DNA from 4 places in the Microbacterium sp. che218 genome. Region 2 is predicted to be linked to each of the others. Evidence: predicted binding sites of a transcription regulator. Region 2 holds the regulator's gene; each other region holds the start of a gene.
What was found. The regulator HrcA, encoded in region 2, represses chaperone genes, less so after heat shock. The targets are predictions, from matches to a motif close to TTNGCACTCGNNNNNNNCGAGTGCNAA.
Positions count from the first base shown of each region.

Region 1 (4,447 bases), 1.1 Mb from region 2:
TGCACTTCTCGCCGTCCTCCGAGACCGACTGCAGGTTGTCGCGGATCGCGGTACCCGAGTCGTCCTTGGCCTGCGCCGCAGCCAGGGCCGCGACGATGACGGCGTCGTACGACTCCGGCGCGTAGCTGAAGTCGGTCAGCGCGGGGTCGACCTCCTTCAGGCGGTCCTGGAAGGTGGTGTCGGCCGGGTTGCCGGGCAGCGTGCCCTTGGCGCCCTGCAGCGTGCCAGCGGGGAACTCGTACGAGTTCGACAGGTTGCCGTCGACGAAGTAGACCTTCGACGCCGGGTAGCCCTGCGTGCTGACGAGCTGCGGGATGATCGACGAGGTCTCCTCGAAGGCGATGACCGCGACGGCGTCGGGCTTGGCCGCGAGCAGCTGGTCGACCTGCGAGGTGAACACGGTGTCACCCGGGTTGTAGGGAACGGCGACCGAGACCTCGCCACCGGCGGCCTCGACGGCCTTGGTCGCGTTGTCCTTCAGGCCGATGCCGTACGGGTCGTTGATGTAGATGATGCCGATGTTGGCGGCACCGTCTCCGGTCATCAGGTTTCCGAGCACACGACCCTGCAGCACGTCGGACGGCGCGGTGCGCCAGTAGTACCCGTCGTCGGCGTAGGTGGTGAAGTCGGGCGAGGTGTTGGCCGGCGAGATCTGCACGACACCCGCGTTGACCAGCTGGTCGACGAAGGTGAAGGACACACCCGACGAAGCTGCACCGATGACGACATCGGCGCCCGCGTCGACGAGCTCGGTGGCCGACTGCGTGGCGATGTCGGTGGTGGTGTCACCCGAGTCACGCTCGGTCAGCTCGGTCTTGAAGGGGAAGTCGCCGCCGGTGGCCTCGATGTCCTTGATGGCGAGCTTGACACCCGCGACCTCGGGCGGGCCGAGGAAGGCGAGGTTGCCCGTGGCGGGCAGGATCGTGCCGACGTGGAACGTGCCGTCGGCGGTCGAGGTTGCCCCGCCGCCGGACGATGCGCTGGGCGCTGCGGCTTCGCTGCCGCCGCCACCAGAGCATCCGGCGAGGACGAGCGCGCTGGCGCCGACCAGGGCGATACCGCCGAGGACCTTCGCGGTGCGCGTACGCGTGAAGACGTTCATAGGGCTCCTTGCTGTGAATGAACGTTCGGCGACCCTTTGGGCCGCCTGGTGTCCCCAAACCTAATCGGCCGCGCATTTTCCGCGTGTTGCCGTTCGTTAACGATGTGGGTCAAAGCGGTCACGGCCGCATAACGGTTGGCATCGCGCGTTGACGGAGCCCCTCATCGCACCTACCCGGCGGGACCGATTACGAAGAAGGAGCCGATTCGAGAAGCGCCATCCCGCAAGGTGCTCACACTCTGGCAGACCTCCGCCGCCGGCGTCTGTAGACCGAACGGGGGACGCGGTGCGCTCAGACGGGTTCGACGACGTCGGCGACCACACGGCGGTTGCGCCGCGACGCGATGACGGAGTCGACGCTGAGCATCGCCAGGGCGATCCACACGAGGGCGAAGCCGATCCACCTCTCGATGGTCATCGGCTCGCCCAGGACCCACACCCCGATCGCGAACTGGATGATGGGAGCCACGAACTGCAGCAGCCCGATCACCGTCAGCGGCACGCGCCGCGCGCCCGAGGCGAACAGCAGCAGGGGGACGGCGGTGACGGCGCCGGCGAGCAGCAGCAGCACGGTATGCAGCACGCCCGCGGTCCCGAGGGTGATGCCCGTGAGGTTCGCCACGAAGAACAGTTGGATCACGGCGACCGGCAACAGCCACATCGACTCGAGGGTCAGCCCGCTGACGGCATCGACCGCCGGTCCGATCTGCTTCTTCACCAGACCGTAGAAACCGAACGAGAACGCCAGCGTCAGGGCGATCCACGGGAAGGCGCCGTAGCCGATGACGATCACCGCGACGGCGACGACGGCCAGACCGATCGCGATCCACGGGATCACGCGCAGCCGCTCGCGCAGCACGATGACCCCCAGCAGCACGGTGACGATCGGGTTGATGAAGTAGCCGAGGCTCGTCTCGATCACGTGCCCGGTCAGCGCCCCGAACAGATACGTCTGCCAGTTGACGTAGATGAGCACGCCGGCGAGCGCGGTGAGGGCCATCAGCCGCGGCTGGCGCACGATCGCGAGGAACGACTTCCAGGTGCGCAGCACCGTGAGCAGCAGGAGGCAGAACACGAACGCCAGGATGATCCGCCACGCGACGACCTCGAACGGGCCGGTGGGAGCGAGCTGCAGGAAGTAGATGGGCAGGACGCCCCAGAGCAGATAGGCGGAGAAGGCGTAGAGCACTCCGCGGTTGCTCCCGCCGGTGGGTGCGGGGGCGGCGGGGGTCACCGATTCAGCCTACGCGGAGCGAGGAGAGGCCGAGTGACGCCGGTGCACTCTTTCCTGCCAGAGGCCCCGGCCAATCCCGGAGACGACGAAGACCCCGGATGCCGTGGCATCCGGGGTCTTCGGAGGATCTCACTCGATCAGCGGACGACGACCGCCAGCACGTCGCGAGCCGAGAGCACGAGGTACTCTTCGGCGCCGAACTTGACCTCGGTGCCGCCGTACTTGCTGTAAAGCACGCGGTCGCCGACGGCGACGTCGAGGGGGACACGGTTGCCGTTGTCGTCGATGCGGCCGGGGCCGACGGCGACGACTTCGCCCTCCTGCGGCTTCTCCTTGGCGGTGTCGGGGATGACGAGACCACTCGCGGTGGTCTGCTCAGCCTCGACCTGCTTGATGACGATGCGGTCCTCGAGCGGCTTGATGGAAACCGACACGGTCTACCTCTTCTTTCTCGTTACAGAAGACTTGTCAGCACTCACGCGGGGAGAGTGCTAATCCGAGTGTAGAGAAGCGCTGGCACTCACGCAACGCGAGTGCCAACACGGCCGCCCGCCTAGGCTGAATCGGTGGACACCAGCGAGCTGACCGCCCTGCTCACGCCCGAGGGCTTGCGCCTCCTCGACGCGACCGGACCGATCGCCTCGACCGACGACGCCGCCCGCGCGGTGTCGCGCCTGCGCGCAGCGGGCCACTCCCACGACCTCGTCTCGGCGGTGGTCGGGCAGGCGCGGCTGCGGGTCAAGGCGGCGACGAAGTTCGGCCCGTTCGCCGAACGCATGCTCTTCACCCGCGCAGGCCTCGAGCAGGCGACGCGCCTGTCGATCGCGGCCCGTCACGCCGGCCGGTTCCGTGCCGCGGGGGTGGCGCGCGTGGCCGATCTCGGCTGCGGGATCGGCGGCGACGCCCTCGGGATGGCGGGTATCGGCATCCGCGTGCACGCCGTCGACGCCGACGAGGTCACCGCGGCCATCGCGGCGTACAACCTCGCGCCGTTCGGCGATGCGGCCTCTGTCACCCACGCGCGCGCCGAAGACGTCGACCTCAACGGGACGGATGCCGTGTGGCTCGACCCCGCGCGACGCACGGCGGGGCATTCCGAGACGCGGCAGGTGTCGGCCGCCGAGTGGTCGCCCTCTCTCGAGTGGGTGTTCGAGCTGCTGAAGGCGAAGCCGGGCGGAGTGAAGCTCGGGCCCGGCTTCGACCGCGCCCAGATCCCCGACGACCTCGAGGCGCAGTGGATCAGCGCCGATGGCTCGACGATCGAGCTCGTGCTCTGGTCGGGCTCCCTCGCCCGAGAAGGCGTCCGGCGCGCCGCCCTCGTCGTGCGCGGGAACGACGCGTGGGAGCTCACGGCGCCCGCCGACAGTCCCGACGTCGAGGTTCGCGAGCTCGGTGCCTTCGTGCACGAACCCGACGGCGCCGTCATCCGCGCGCGTCTCATCGGCGAGGTCGCCCGAGCGCTGGATGCCGGCATGCTAGCGCCCGGCATCGCCTATCTCACCTCCGATGCAGCGCTGACGAGTCCGTTCGTGTCGTCGTTCCGCGTGCGGGAGCAGCTGCCGGCCGACCCCAAGAAGCTCGCGCAGGCGCTTCGCTCGCGGGGCATCGGCACCCTCGAGATCAAGAAGCGCGGCGTCGACGTCGACCCCGCGGTGCTGCGCAAGAAGCTGTCGCTGCGTGGAGACGAGTCGGCGACGCTGATCCTCACCCGCGTGGGTTCGAAGCGCCTCGCCCTGCTGGCCGACCGGGTGTGACCTCGGACCCGCTGGGGAGCGTCAGACCACGGCGAGCTGCGAGAAGCCCCAGATCAGCCATCCGGCGCTGAACACGATCGACAGCAGCGAGAGGCACAGCGACCAGACCCCCACCCGGGTGCTGTCGTGGGGCCGACGCAGGGAGACGATCGACAGGATCACCGCGACGGCACCCAGCGGCAGCAGCCAGCCGGTGAAGAACGAGGCGACGAGCGCGAGGATCGCCGCTGCGAGCGCCCCCGGCGCGAGCGACCGAGGGGTCGGCGGCGCGGGCGGCACGTACGGGATCAGGTGATCGCCGAAAGCGGCCATCTCGAGTTGGGCGGTCGGCAGTCGCTCGGGGTCGTCGCCCGCCGG
Region 1 is NZ_AP031501.1:1,580,228-1,584,674, forward strand. Features, by position in the region: gene ABXS86_RS07390 (ABC transporter substrate-binding protein) at 1-1,102, opposite strand, end outside; gene rarD (EamA family transporter RarD) at 1,395-2,336, opposite strand; gene groES (co-chaperone GroES) at 2,474-2,770, opposite strand; gene ABXS86_RS07405 (class I SAM-dependent methyltransferase) at 2,903-4,090, shown strand; gene ABXS86_RS07410 (hypothetical protein) at 4,112-4,447, opposite strand, start outside.
Region 1: the regulator HrcA is predicted to act here: its motif matches at 2,850-2,876, upstream of groES (co-chaperone GroES).

Region 2 (4,447 bases):
GTTCGACTTCTTCGACCACCTCAAGAGCCGCACGCAGGGCTACGCGAGCCTCGATTACGAACCCGCCGGCCAGCAGACCGCCGACCTGGTGAAAGTCGACATCCTGTTGCAGGGTGACAAGGTCGACGCGTTCAGCTCGATCGTGCACCGCGAGAAGGCCTACGCCTACGGCACGCTCATGGCCGAGCGTCTGCGCAAGCTCATCCCGCGCCAGCAGTTCGAAGTGCCTATCCAGGCCGCGATCGGCGCACGCATCATCGCGCGCGAGACGATCCGCGCGATCCGCAAGGACGTCCTCGCGAAGTGCTACGGCGGTGACATCACCCGAAAGCGCAAGCTCCTCGAAAAGCAGAAAGAGGGCAAGAAGCGCATGAAGATGGTGGGCCGTGTCGAGGTGCCGCAGGAGGCGTTCATCGCCGCCCTGTCGGGCGACGTCGAGACCAAGAAGTAACGCACCACACCGAGAGGGGTGAGCCATGCGCAGGCAGAGTTTCACCGATGACACGGTCGACTACGCAGCCGTCGGCGCCACCCAGGCGCACGACCTCATGCAGTACCCGCCCGAGCACTCCGTGCCGGCCGAAGACTCGTGGCGCATCGGCAGCGGCGAAGAGCGCTTCGCCGCGGCCGGCGAGCTGCTGCTGTCGTGGGCGCCGCTGCGCACCGGAGAACTGAGCATCACCGACGTGCGCCCCGCCGCCAACGCGGGGTACTCGGGCGTGGGCTTCGACGCCGACGGTGCCCCCGTGGCCCCCTCGAGCCTCGAGGCCGAGCAGCGCTTCGCCGCCGACGGCACGCCGTTCGTCAGCCCCGGCGCCGGAGTCCGTCTGCACGGCAAGGTCGACGGTCACCGCGCCGACGCCGAGCTGCGCGTGATCTCGGTCTTCGAGGAGCCCCGTCGCGTCGGCTTCATCCTCGGCACCGTCGGGCACTCGATCGTCAGCGGCGAGGAGCTGTTCGCGGTCGAGTGGCGCGACAACGACGAGGTGTGGTTCGTCGTGCGCGCCTTCGACCGACCCACGGCTCCGTCGTACCGGCTGTTCACGAGCCGCGTGCGCCGTCGGCGCAAGGCGCTGTTCGCTCGCTACCTGCGGGCGATCTCGCCGCTGTACTCGTCCTGATGGGCGGTCCGCTCCCGCTCGGAGACCCGGCCCCCGCCGACGGACGCCTGCCCGCCGACCTCGAGATCGACCCCGCCGCCGACTTCGGCGTCTACCTGCACGTGCCGTTCTGCCGCGTGCGGTGCGGGTACTGCGACTTCAACACCTACACCGCCAGCGAGCTGCGCGGCGCCCGGCAAGACGACTTCGCCGACACGCTGAACGCCGAGGTGCGTCTGGCGGGGGCAGTGATGGATGCCGCGGGCGGGCGCCGCTCGGCATCCACCGTCTTCTTCGGTGGAGGCACGCCCACCCTGCTGCCGCCGGGGGATCTGGCGCGCATGCTCGACGCGGTGCGCGGGGAGTTCGGCATCCGCGACGACGCCGAGGTCACGGTCGAGGCCAACCCCGACACGGTCGACGACGCCATGGCGCGCACCCTCGCCGACGCCGGCGTGAACCGCCTGTCGATCGGCATGCAGTCGGCCCGGCCGCACGTGCTCGCCGCCCTCGACCGCACGCACGATCCCGCCAACGTGGCGACGGCCGTCGCCGCGGCCCGACGCGCGGGTCTCGACGTCTCGCTCGACCTCATCTACGGCGCGCCGGGGGAGTCGCTCGACGACTGGCGCGCCTCTCTCGAGGCGGCCACGGCCCTCGAGCCCGACCACATCTCGGCCTACGCGCTGATCGTCGAAGACGGCACCAAGCTCGCGCGCCAGATTCGCTCCGGTGTGGTCGCCATGCCCGACGACGACCTGCAGGCCGACATGTACGAGCTCGCCGACGACCTGCTCGCCGCCGCCGGCTACGACTGGTACGAGGTGTCGAACTGGTCGCGCGGCGTCGAGCACCGCTCGCGTCACAACCTCGCGTACTGGCGGGGGACCGACTGGTGGGGCTTCGGGCCGGGCGCGCACAGCCACGTCGCGGGGCTGCGCTGGTGGAACGTCAAGCACCCCGCGGCCTACGCCCAGCGCCTCGCCGCCGTCGAGTCGCCCGCGGCTGCTCGCGAGCGCCCCGACGAGACCGCGCGTCGGCTGGAGTCGGTGCTGCTGCGCAGTCGCATCCGCGAGGGACTGGCCGTGTCGGAGATCCTCGGCGAGGGTCGCAAGAACGTCGCCGCGCTCATCGCCGATGGGTTGATCGAGGGGGCGGATGCCGTGCGCGGGCGCATCGTGCTGACCCGGCGCGGTCGGCTGCTCGCCGACGCCGTGGTGCGGGCGCTCACGGTCTGAGTGCCGCGCGGGCGTCACCCGCGGCGGCCTCCGCGAGCCGCCCGGCGCAGTGTCGGGGCTATCCCGTAGAATTGGCACTCAAGAGACGCGAGTGCCAGACGGGAGGAGCATCGCATGGTGTCGGAACGTGGCCTTCAGGTGCTCCGCGCGATCGTGCAGGACTACGTCGACACGCGTGAGCCGGTCGGCAGCAAGGCCATCGTCGAGCGCCACGCCTTCGGGGTGTCGGCCGCGACAATCCGCAACGACATGGCTCTGCTCGAAGACGAAGACCTCATCGTCGCCCCGCACACCTCGTCGGGGCGCGTGCCCACCGACAAGGGCTACCGCGTGTTCGTCGACCACCTCGCCGAGCTCCGTCCGCTCTCGGGCGCACAGCGCAGCGCCATCACGTCGTTCCTCGACGAGGCCGGCGACCTCGACGACCTCCTCGCCCGCACGGTGCGCGCACTCACCCAGCTGACCGGTCAGGTCGCCATTGTGCAGTACCCCTCGTTCGCGCGGGCGAACGTCTCGCACGTCGAGCTCGTCGCCCTCGGCGGACCCCGCGTGCTGGTGATCCTCGTGACCGACACCGGCCGGGTCTCGCAGCGCATCTCGTTCGTGCCGGTCGAGCCGAGCGAAGCCGACGTCACCCAGCTGCGGGCCCGCGTGAGCGGTCTGCTGGTCGGCCGCAGCGTCGCCGACAGCTCCCAGCGGGTGGCCGCGGCCCTGGCCGACGGCCCCCGCCCCGGGGTCGTCGTCGACGCACTCGCCGACGCCGTGCTGCGCGTGGTCGGCGAAGAACTCGAGGAGTTCCGGCAGGATCGCCTCGTCATGGCCGGTGCCGCGACGCTCGCCAAGCGCGAGCAGGACTTCCGCGGCAGCATCTACCCGCTGCTCGAGGCCATCGAAGAGCAGGTGACGCTGCTGCGCCTCATGAGCGAGATGGTCGCCGACGAGCAGGGCCTGTCGGCCAGCATCGGGCGGGAGAACGAGCCGTTCGGCCTCGTCGAGGCCTCGGTGCTCGCCAGCCGCTACGACGGCTCCTCCGGCGGAGCGCGCGTCGGACTCCTGGGTCCCATGCGCATGGACTACTCCTCGAACCTCGCGGCGGTCCGTGCCGTCGCGCACTATCTGACCCGGGTGCTCGAAGACGACGACACCTCTCGTTGACTTTCGAGAGATCGAGCACCCCAAAGAGAACGACCCCGCGCGAGCGGGCAGGAAGGCGATTGTGGCTGACCACTACGAGGTCCTGGGTGTCGAACGCGACGCCAGCCCCGAAGACATCAAGAAGGCGTACCGCCGTCTGGCGCGCCAGTTGCACCCCGACGTCAACCCGGGAGAAGACGCCTCCGAGCGCTTCAAGCTCGTCACGCACGCTTACGACGTGCTGAGCGACCCCGAGCAGCGCCGCCGCTACGACATGGGCGGCGACCAGAGCCCGTTCGGTGGCGGGGGAGCGGCCGGCTTCGGCGGCTTCAGCGACATCTTCGAGACGTTCTTCGGCGGCGCGCAAGCGGGCGGCGGTGGTCGCGGTCCGCGTCCGCGCTCGCGCCGCGAGCGCGGGCAGGACGCCCTCGTGCGCGTCACGCTGCAGCTCGGCGACGTCGTCTTCGGCGCCCACCGCGACCTCGAGGTCGACACGGCGGTGCTGTGCGAGACCTGCAAGGGCGCGTGCACGCAGCCCGGCACGAGCGAGGTCACCTGCGACATCTGCCACGGCTCGGGTCACGTGCAGCGCACCGTGCGCAGCTTGCTCGGCAACGTCGTCACCAGCGCCCCCTGCACCGTGTGCCAGGGCCACGGCACGACGATCCCGTACCCCTGCGGAACGTGCCAGGGCCAGGGCCGCGTGCGCGCGCGCCGCACGGTCTCCGTCGACATCCCCGCCGGCGTCGAGTCGGGCCTGCGTTTGCAGCTGCCCGGTTCGGGTGAGGTCGGCCCCGCGGGCGGACCCAACGGCGACCTGTACCTCGAGATCACCGTCGAGGCTCACGAGGCGTTCAGCCGCGAGGGCGACGACCTCGTCGCAACCCTCGAGGTGTCGATGCCGGATGCCATCCTCGGAGCCAACGCGACGATCGAGTCCCTCGACGGAAGCGTCGACCTCGAAGTGCGCCCCGG
Region 2 is NZ_AP031501.1:451,445-455,891, forward strand. Features, by position in the region: gene lepA (translation elongation factor 4) at 1-451, shown strand, start outside; gene ABXS86_RS02150 (DUF1990 family protein) at 477-1,121, shown strand; gene hemW (radical SAM family heme chaperone HemW) at 1,121-2,338, shown strand; gene hrcA (heat-inducible transcriptional repressor HrcA) at 2,453-3,493, shown strand; gene dnaJ (molecular chaperone DnaJ) at 3,555-4,447, shown strand, end outside.

Region 3 (4,447 bases), 680 kb from region 2:
GTTCGCGCAGCGGACCTCGGTGCGCTGCATGCCGTGGCTGTTGTCGTCGATGAGCTCGACGGCCTCGGGGCGCACCGACTCGTAGAAGCTCGGCCATCCGCAGTGCGAGTCGAACTTGGTGCCGCTCTGGAACAGCTCGTTGCCGCACGCGGCGCAGGTGTAGAAACCGGCGCGGCTCTCGTCGAGCAGCTCACCGGTCCAGGCGCGCTCGGTGCCCGCCTGGCGCAGCACGGCGTACTGCTCGGGGCTCAGCTCGGCGCGCCACTGGTCGTCGGACTTGTCGACGGCGTAGGTCATGGGGTTCTCTCCTTCGTCTCCTCCATTCTCCCCTGGGCGCGGGCGATCGGGTCGAGCTGGGATGATCGGGGAGTGGATCCGGATGCCGTGACGACGACCGTCGCCCGCTACGGGCGCTTCGCCCGAGACGAGGCCCCCGGCCGCTCGGCGGTCTACGAGGCATGGGCGCGGCGGGTCGTCGACGACCCCGCGGTCGCGTCCGCCCTCGCGCGCATCCCCGAGACGCGCCGGCAGCCGCCTCTCGTGTTCGCCGTGCTGCGTCTTCTCGGAGCACCCCTCGACGACGTCGACGCGTGGGCGCGGTGGGTCGTCGCGAATGCCGACGAGGTGGCGGCCGAATGCGCGCGCCGCAGCGTGCAGACGAACGAGCCGCTGCGGTGCGCTGCTCTGCTTCCCGCGCTCTCGCTCATCGACGGACCCATCGCGCTGCTCGAGGTGGGGGCGAGCGCGGGTCTGTGCCTCTACCCCGACCGCTACGCGTACCGCTACCTCCGGGGTTCCGAGACGATCGCGCTGGATCCGACCGATGGTGCGGGCGCCGTCACGCTCGAGAGCGAGCTGACGGGCTCGCCCGAGCTCCGGATGCCGCAGATCGTGTGGCGCGCGGGCATCGACCTGAACACCCTCGACGCGCGCGACGACGGCGACCGCGCCTGGCTGACCGGCCTCGTGTGGCCGGGGGAGGAGGGGCGTCGAGAGCGCATCGCGGGAGCGCTGGACATCGCCGCGGCCGACCCGCCCCTGCTCGTCGCCGGCGACGGCGCCGCGGCGCTGCCCGCGCTCGCCGCTCGGGCTCCGCGCGATGCGACGCTCGTCGTGACGACGCCGGGGGTGCTCGCCCACGTGCCGCGTGCGCATCGAGGCGATGTGATCGCCGCGGCCCGCGCCGCCGGGCGGTGGATCACCCTCGACGCCCCGGGCCTTCACGATGCGTGGTCGCAGCCCCCGCGTGTCACCCGCGGCGGCTTCGCCCTCGCCCTCGACGGCGACGTCGTCGCGGAAGTCGATCCGCTCGGGGCGTGGGTGGCGTGGCATCCGGGATCGCAGGCGGCCCCGCAGTAGCGTCGAGGTGTGCCTCTGACCGACCGTGATCTCGCGTTCCTCGCCTTCGAGGGTGAGTGGAAACGCCACGCGGGTGCGAAAGAGGAGGCGATCCGCGCCGAGTTCGACCTGACGCCCGCGCGGTACTACCAACTGCTCGGTCGTCTCATCGACACCCCCGAGGCCCTCGCCAACGACCCGATGCTGGTGCGTCGTCTGCGCCGCCGTCGCGACGAGGCCGCGGAGCGCCATCGGGCGCGCCTCGGGCGTACAGCGTCTCGCTGAGAAGACCCGAAAACTCCGACCGGTAGCATCGTCGAATGGCCAGATCGACCTTCCCGCGGGATCGCTTCGACGACCTGCCGGACGCCTCCGGCCGCGTCGGGGCGCACCGCGCCGAGAGCCCGCGTTCGCGCGGCTGGATCGTGTTCCTGTGGGCGGCCATCGCCACCCTCGTGCTGATCATCGCGGGCGTCTTCGGCACCCTCGTGCTCTCGGGGCGACTGTCGTTCGGCGACGCCGACGCGCCCGCGCCCGTCATCTCCGCCGAGCCCACCACGCCGTCGGTGGTCGACACGTCGTACACGGTCGTCGTGCTCAACGGCACCCCGCAGGACGGGCTGGCCGCGTCGCTGCGCGAGCAGATCGTCGCCGCCGGGTGGTCGAGCGACGACGTCGAGACGGGCAACTCCGACACCACCGACTTCGCCACCACGACCGTCTACTACAAGGGCGAGGGCGACGCCGCCGCGGCGGAGGGGCTCGCGCAGACCATCGGCGGCGCGCAGACCGCCCTGAGCGACTTCCTCCAGCCGGCCGACGACCCCGGCACCCCCGACGACGAGAGCGCGGCCAAGCGGCTCATCGTCGTGATCGGCCTCGACCGGGCCGGCGGTGCCACGCCCGCACCCACGGGCTGATCCCTGCGACCGAGCCCCCGGGAGCCGCGTGTTTCCGCGGCGTAACAACTTGGGGGCACGCGCGTCAACAATGCCCGCGAACCCCCTCGCGGCGGCATCCGGCGTGCTTACGATGACCTCGTCGTACAGCAACAGGAGATTCGCATGACCCAGGGCACTGTCAAATGGTTCAACGCCGAGAAGGGCTTCGGCTTCATCACCGTCGCTGACGGGCAGGACGTCTTCGTCCACTACTCGAGCATCGAGATGTCGGGCTTCCGCGTCCTCGAGGAAGGACAGGCCGTCGAGTTCACCGTCGGCAACGGGCAGAAGGGCCCGCAGGCGGAGTCGGTGCGCCTGGCCTGACCGCTGCATCGAACGCCGTGGCATCCGCACTCCGGATGCCACGGCGTTCGTCGTTCCACGAGGGTCCGGTGGCTTGCACTCCCCAGGGGCGAGTGCCAGAATGAGTTAGCACTCGCATTCGTCGAGTGCCAAATTTGGAAGTCACCCGTCCGGGAGGGACGACACACTTATGGCAAAGATCATCGCTTTCGACGAAGAGGCCCGACGCGGTCTCGAGCGCGGCCTCAACACGCTGGCCGACGCCGTCAAGGTGACCCTGGGCCCCCGCGGTCGCAACGTCGTGCTCGAGAAGAAGTGGGGCGCCCCCACGATCACGAACGACGGTGTCTCGATCGCCAAGGAGATCGAGCTCGACGACCCGTACGAGAAGATCGGCGCCGAGCTGGTCAAGGAGGTCGCCAAGAAGACCGACGACGTCGCGGGTGACGGCACCACCACCGCCACCGTTCTCGCCCAGGCGCTCGTGCGCGAGGGCCTGCGCAACGTCGCGGCCGGCGCCGACCCCATCTCGCTCAAGAAGGGCATCGAGAAGGCCGTCAAGGCCGTCACCGACGAGCTGCTCGCCTCCGCCAAGGAGGTCGAGTCCAAGGAGCAGATCGCCGCCACCGCGTCGATCTCCGCCGCCGACCCCGCGATCGGCGAGCTCATCGCCGAGGCCATCGACAAGGTGGGCAAGGAAGGCGTCGTCACCGTCGAGGAGTCGAACACCTTCGGCACCGAGCTCGAGCTCACCGAGGGCATGCGCTTCGACAAGGGGTACATCAACCCCTACTTCGTCACCGACCCCGAGCGTCAGGAAGCGGTCTTCGAGGACCCGTACATCCTGATCGCCAACCAGAAGATCTCCAACATCAAGGACCTTCTGCCGATCGTCGACAAGGTGATCCAGGAGGGCAAGGAGCTCCTCATCATCGCCGAGGACGTCGAGGGCGAAGCCCTCGCGACGCTCGTGCTCAACAAGATCCGCGGCATCTTCAAGTCGGTCGCCGTCAAGGCTCCCGGCTTCGGCGACCGTCGCAAGGCGCAGCTGCAGGACATCGCGATCCTCACGGGCGGCCAGGTCATCACCGAAGAGGTGGGCCTCAAGCTCGAGAACGCGACCGTCGACCTGCTCGGCCGTGCCCGCAAGGTCATCATCACCAAGGACGAGACCACGATCGTCGAGGGTGCCGGTGAGTCGGAGCTGATCGAGGGTCGCGTGACCCAGATCCGCCGCGAGATCGAGAACACCGACAGCGACTACGACCGCGAGAAGCTCCAGGAGCGCCTCGCGAAGCTCGCCGGTGGCGTCGCCGTCATCAAGGCCGGAGCCGCGACCGAGGTCGAGCTCAAGGAGCGCAAGCACCGCATCGAAGACGCCGTGCGCAACGCCAAGGCCGCTGTGGAAGAGGGTGTCGTCGCCGGTGGTGGCGTCGCGCTCATCCAGGCCGGCAAGAACGCCCTCGGCAACCTGAACCTCGTCGGTGACGAGGCTACGGGTGCCAACATCGTTCGCGTCGCCATCGAGGCCCCGCTCAAGCAGATCGCGCTCAACGCCGGTCTCGAGCCCGGTGTCGTGGCGAACAAGGTCGCCGAGCTCCCCGTGGGCCACGGCCTCAACGCCGCGACCGGTGAGTACGGTGACCTGTTCGCACAGGGCATCATCGACCCGGCCAAGGTGACCCGCTCGGCTCTGCAGAACGCCGCGTCGATCGCAGGTCTGTTCCTCACGACCGAGGTCGTCGTCGCCGACAAGCCCGAGAAGGTCGCCGCTCCCGCGGGCGACCCGACCGGTGGCATGGACTTCTGATCCACGCCTAGGCATCGCACAGAAGGCCCCCTCCTCCGGGAGGGGGCCTTCTCGC
Region 3 is NZ_AP031501.1:3,364,377-3,368,823, forward strand. Features, by position in the region: gene msrB (peptide-methionine (R)-S-oxide reductase MsrB) at 1-297, opposite strand, end outside; gene ABXS86_RS15880 (DUF2332 domain-containing protein) at 370-1,359, shown strand; gene ABXS86_RS15885 (DUF3263 domain-containing protein) at 1,369-1,623, shown strand; gene ABXS86_RS15890 (LytR C-terminal domain-containing protein) at 1,659-2,258, shown strand; gene ABXS86_RS15895 (cold-shock protein) at 2,403-2,603, shown strand; gene groL (chaperonin GroEL) at 2,773-4,392, shown strand.
Region 3: the regulator HrcA is predicted to act here: its motif matches at 2,709-2,735, upstream of groL (chaperonin GroEL).

Region 4 (4,447 bases), 860 kb from region 2:
CGGCGATCGTCCTCGAGGTCGCGCACGACGTTGGTGAGGTGCACGGCGGCGCCGAGCGCGGCTCCCGCGAGTGACGCCCATGGCGCAGCGAGCTCCGGGTCGGGGCCGGCGAGGGTCGCGAACGAGGGGAAGAGACCGAAGCTCAGCACGAACGGCACGATCGAGAACGGGGTCGACTTCACACCCGCGTTGTACGCCCAGGCCGAGGCGAGGGCGATCGCGTGCGCCGCGACGAGAGCAGCCCCCAGAGGCGCGGAGAGCAGCACGGCGAGCACGAGGGCTCCGACGGCTACGGCCAGGGCGCGCTCGGGCGTGAGCGCCCCGCCGGCGATGGGCTTGTCGGTGCGCCCGACCGCGGCATCGCGCGCGCCGTCGATCGCGTCGTTCGACAGCCCGACCGACACCTGCCCCGCGAACACCGCGACGACCAGCAGCACCAGGCGCCACGGCTCGAGCCCTGCGGCGACGCCCAGCGCGAGCGAGAGGACGGTCACGACGAGCGTGGGCCCGGGGTGGGTCGCGCCCCACAGGGCCCGCAGGGGCGACCTCGGAGTCGCGGCATCCGTCACACCTCCGACGCTACCCCGCGGTGGCGCGGGCCGGGACGTCAACCCCCGCGGCATCCGACCGGCTCCCGCCTACCGTCACGAGCGCCGGGGCAACCGCGTTCCGCCGAAGTCTCGAGGAGTCCCCGATGCCCCAGGTCGTCGTCGTCACCGGAGGGTCCCGCGGGATCGGCCGCGCCACCGCCCTGCGCTTCGCCCGGCCGGGTGCGCGCCTCGTGCTCGTGGCTCGAGACGAGGAGGCGCTCGCGTCGGCCGCGACGGATTGCCGTGCCCGCGGAGCCGAGGTGCAGACCGCGTCGATCGACCTCGCCCTCGCCGACGGACCGCAGCGCGCCGTCGACGTCGCCCTCCGACGGTTCGGGCGGATCGACGTCTGGGTGGCCTCGGCATCCGTCTTCTCGTACGGGTCGATCCAGGACACCCCCGATGCCGTGCGCGACCGGGTCATCGAGACCAACCTCACCGGCCACATGCGCGCGGCGCGGGCGGTCCTCCCGCACTTCCTCGCCCGCGGCACCGGAACGATCGTCTTCGTCGGCTCCCTGTATTCGCAGGTGGCCGGCCCGTACGTCTCGTCGTACGTCGCCGCGAAGCACGGACTGCTCGGATTCACGCGGTCGCTGCGGCAGGAGATGCTCGCGCATCGCGGCATCCGGGTGAAGATCGTGCTCCCGGCGAGCATCGACACGCCGATCTACCAGCGCGCCGCGAACGTCACCGGGCGCACGCCCTTCCCCCTGCCGCCGGTGGTGTCGGCCGACCGTGTCGCCCGGGCCGTCGTGCGGGTGACGCGCGGACCCCGACACGAGGTCGGGGTGGGAGCCGCGCAGTTCGTGACCCGCCCCCTGCAGTTCTTCGCTCCGCGCGTGTACGACCGGTTCATCCGCGTCCTGCAGCACGCGCTGGGGCTGCGGCGTCGCCCCGCCGCAGCGACCACCGGAGCCGTGCTCACCCCGCAGCACGACCCCGGCGCGGTGAGCGGGGGCTGGTCGCGCATCCCCCTGCGCCGCCCTCGCTGACCGGACCGAGAAGGACCCCGGATGCCAGGGCATCCGGGGTCCCGTGAACAGGTTCAGGCTGCCGTCTCGAAGCCCTCTCGCTGTGTGTTCTCATCGGCGACGCGGACGCCCCAGCGGTAGGCGAGCTTGCCGCCGAGCCAGCCCGAGACGCTCAGGCCCGCCGCGGCGATCGCGCTGAGGAGGAACGCCACCACCGGCACGCGCCCGAGGTCGAGCAGTCGCACGACCAGCCCGATCGAGAACAGGACCATCGCCGTGACGTTCAGCACGAGATGCGCGAGCGCCGTGCGGCGAGCAGGGGTGCCCTTCGGGATGCGTGACATGTCGAGCAGCCCGAGCACCGAGGCACCCACGGCTCCCCCGAGCCCGATGGCGATGAGCCAGCGCGAGCCCTGCGCGAACCCGCGCGGGTCGTCGGCGGCCAGACCGAGCAGGTCGAACACCAGGCTCGACGACCAGGCGCCGATGGGGATGGTCACCGCCACCGGGTGGAACGGGTGCCCGTACGGCCCCGCCACGATCGCGCGGGGCACCTTGGCCGCTCGCATCGCGGGGAAGCTCGCTCCGCTTCGCGACGCCGAGACCGTCGAGGGCCCCGGCGTCGCCGCATCCGTCCCACTCATTCCTTGTGCAGCGCGTCCTGCGCGCGCCCGGCGAGCTTCTCGACCGTGTTCGGCAGCTCGGTCGTGCCGTAGAAGCGCACATCGGGCTTCGTGGGCGGGGGCATGGGCACGCCCGCGGGAGGCTCGGGAAGGTAGGTGAAGACGCCCTCCTGGAGCGTGCGGGCGTAGACCGCGTCGGGCTTGTCGGGAGTGACGTAGTGCTGCAGTTCTTGCCGGTGGAAGTACATATCTCTCCTCACCGCGCCGGGGGGGGTGGTCGAGTGACCGGGTGGCGCGTGGGGCTACGAAACTTCGGGTTCCGCTGTTTGTGCGCGGGGGTTGTGAAGCGCCGCGACGTGGGTCACAATCGCGCGCCCGGGTCTTGGCACTCTCATGGGGTGAGTGCTAATCTGACCGCAGTTGAGCCGCGTGGACTCAACTTCACCGAACATCCGGGATGCCGAGTCCCGACCGATCGAAAAGGAGAACGACCATGGCCACCTACGACCCCTTCCGCGACCTCGACCGCCTCGCGTCGACGCTCCTCGACGCCCGCCGCGGCGGTGGTCCGCGACGGATGCCGATGGACCTCTACCGCGACGGCGACCACTACGTGCTCGCGGCGGACCTCCCCGGTGTCGACCCCGGCTCGGTCGACATCGACGTCGACGGTCAGCTGCTCACGATCCGCGCCGAGCGCACCCTCGGCTCGGGCGAGGGCGTCAAGTGGATCACGCGCGAGCGCGAGACGGCGTCGTTCGTCCGCCAGCTCAACCTCGGACAGGGCATCGACACCGACGGCATCAGCGCGTCGTACCGCAACGGCGTGCTGAGCGTGACGATCCCGGTCAGCGAGAAGGCGAAGCCCCGCCGCATCGCCGTCTCGACCGACGACCGCGACGGTGTCATCGAGGCGCACGAGAGCACGCCTCAGCTCATCGAGCAGTAACGGCGCACCGATCGAGGGGCGGTCCTGCGGGGCCGCCCCTTCCTCGCCTGCGCGCGACGACGGCGTCGCTTGTCAAGGGTCTGGCCTTCGCGCCCGTGCGATCGGAGAGTGCCGCAGTGCCCCGCCCGTCCGTCGCCGCGTGCGCGAGGGACACAGCGAAGCCCCGGGCGTCGCGAACGGGCCCGGGGCATTCAGAGGTGCGTCAGAGGTCTTCGGGGGCGAGATCGCCCTGGCCCTCTTCGCCGAGTTCGACCACACCCGGGTCCATGCCCTGCGAGTCGGTACCGGTGGACTCGGGGTGGATGTCCTCGAGCGGGATGTCGCTGTCGCCGGCCGGGATCTCGGCCGGGTCGGCACCGGTCGCGGTGGCCGGATTGATGTCGTCGGGGTCAGCGCCCTCGTCGAGCGCAGTCGTGGCGTCCCACTCCGCCTGCGCGGGGTCGAGGGAAGGGTCGGGCTCGATGGAGGTGTCGCCGTCGCGCAGCGGCTGGACGCCCGCCATGGCCGCGTCCGCGGGCGTGGGGTCGATCGATGCGTCGCTCATGGGAGGTCCTTTCGTCGCGGGTGTCGCGGAGATCCGCGACACCTTCATCCAACGCGGCGCCCTGTCGCACGCCGTGCCCCTTGACACGAGCACACCCCAGACGAGAACACGGATGCCGCGTCGACGCGCGGCGGGAGGAGTGAGATGGGTCAGGTCATGAGCGTGCGGTCGACGGGCATCGACGACGTCGACCGCGTGTGGCGACGATTCGTGCCCAGTGCGCGGCTGGAACGCGTCGACGATCGGCGCGTGTCGTTCTCGTGGGACTCGGTCGAGCTGCCCGGATTCTCGGTGGTGTCGTACGAGCTCGCGGCATCCGTCCACTCGTCGATCCGCATGGACGACCAGATCATGGCGTGCCGACTTGTGGGCGACGACGCCCGAGTCGACGCGGACGGGCGGGCCATCGACCCCCGCCGCCCCTGGCTCGGCGCCGACGGGCCCACCGAGGCCCACTGGTCGGGGTCGGCCCGCGTACGGGCTTTCCTCTTCGACCGGAGCGACGCCGAGCAGGTCGCCCGGGTGGCGTCGGGAGACGACCGGCTCGTGCTGCGACGCCTGTCTCCCTCGGCTCGCGACCGCGACGTCGCGATGCAGTGGGAGCGGAGCTTCGCGTACGTCTCGAGATCGCTGGCGGCCGTGCACGACGACCCCATCGTCGCGAGCGAGCTGCAGCGGCACGCTCTGATGGCGACCCTGAGCACCTTCCACACTCCCTACGTCGACGCGGTGCAACGCACGCACCAGCGTTCCGCCGCCCCACGCAC
Region 4 is NZ_AP031501.1:3,181,161-3,185,607, reverse strand. Features, by position in the region: gene ABXS86_RS15025 (UbiA family prenyltransferase) at 1-569, opposite strand, end outside; gene ABXS86_RS15020 (SDR family NAD(P)-dependent oxidoreductase) at 695-1,585, shown strand; gene ABXS86_RS15015 (DUF2231 domain-containing protein) at 1,639-2,133, opposite strand; partial or broken gene ABXS86_RS15010 (manganese catalase family protein) at 2,205-2,357, opposite strand; gene ABXS86_RS15005 (Hsp20/alpha crystallin family protein) at 2,681-3,136, shown strand; gene ABXS86_RS15000 (sugar ABC transporter ATPase) at 3,339-3,680, opposite strand; gene ABXS86_RS14995 (helix-turn-helix transcriptional regulator) at 3,837-4,447, shown strand, end outside.
Region 4: the regulator HrcA is predicted to act here: its motif matches at 2,570-2,596, upstream of ABXS86_RS15005 (Hsp20/alpha crystallin family protein).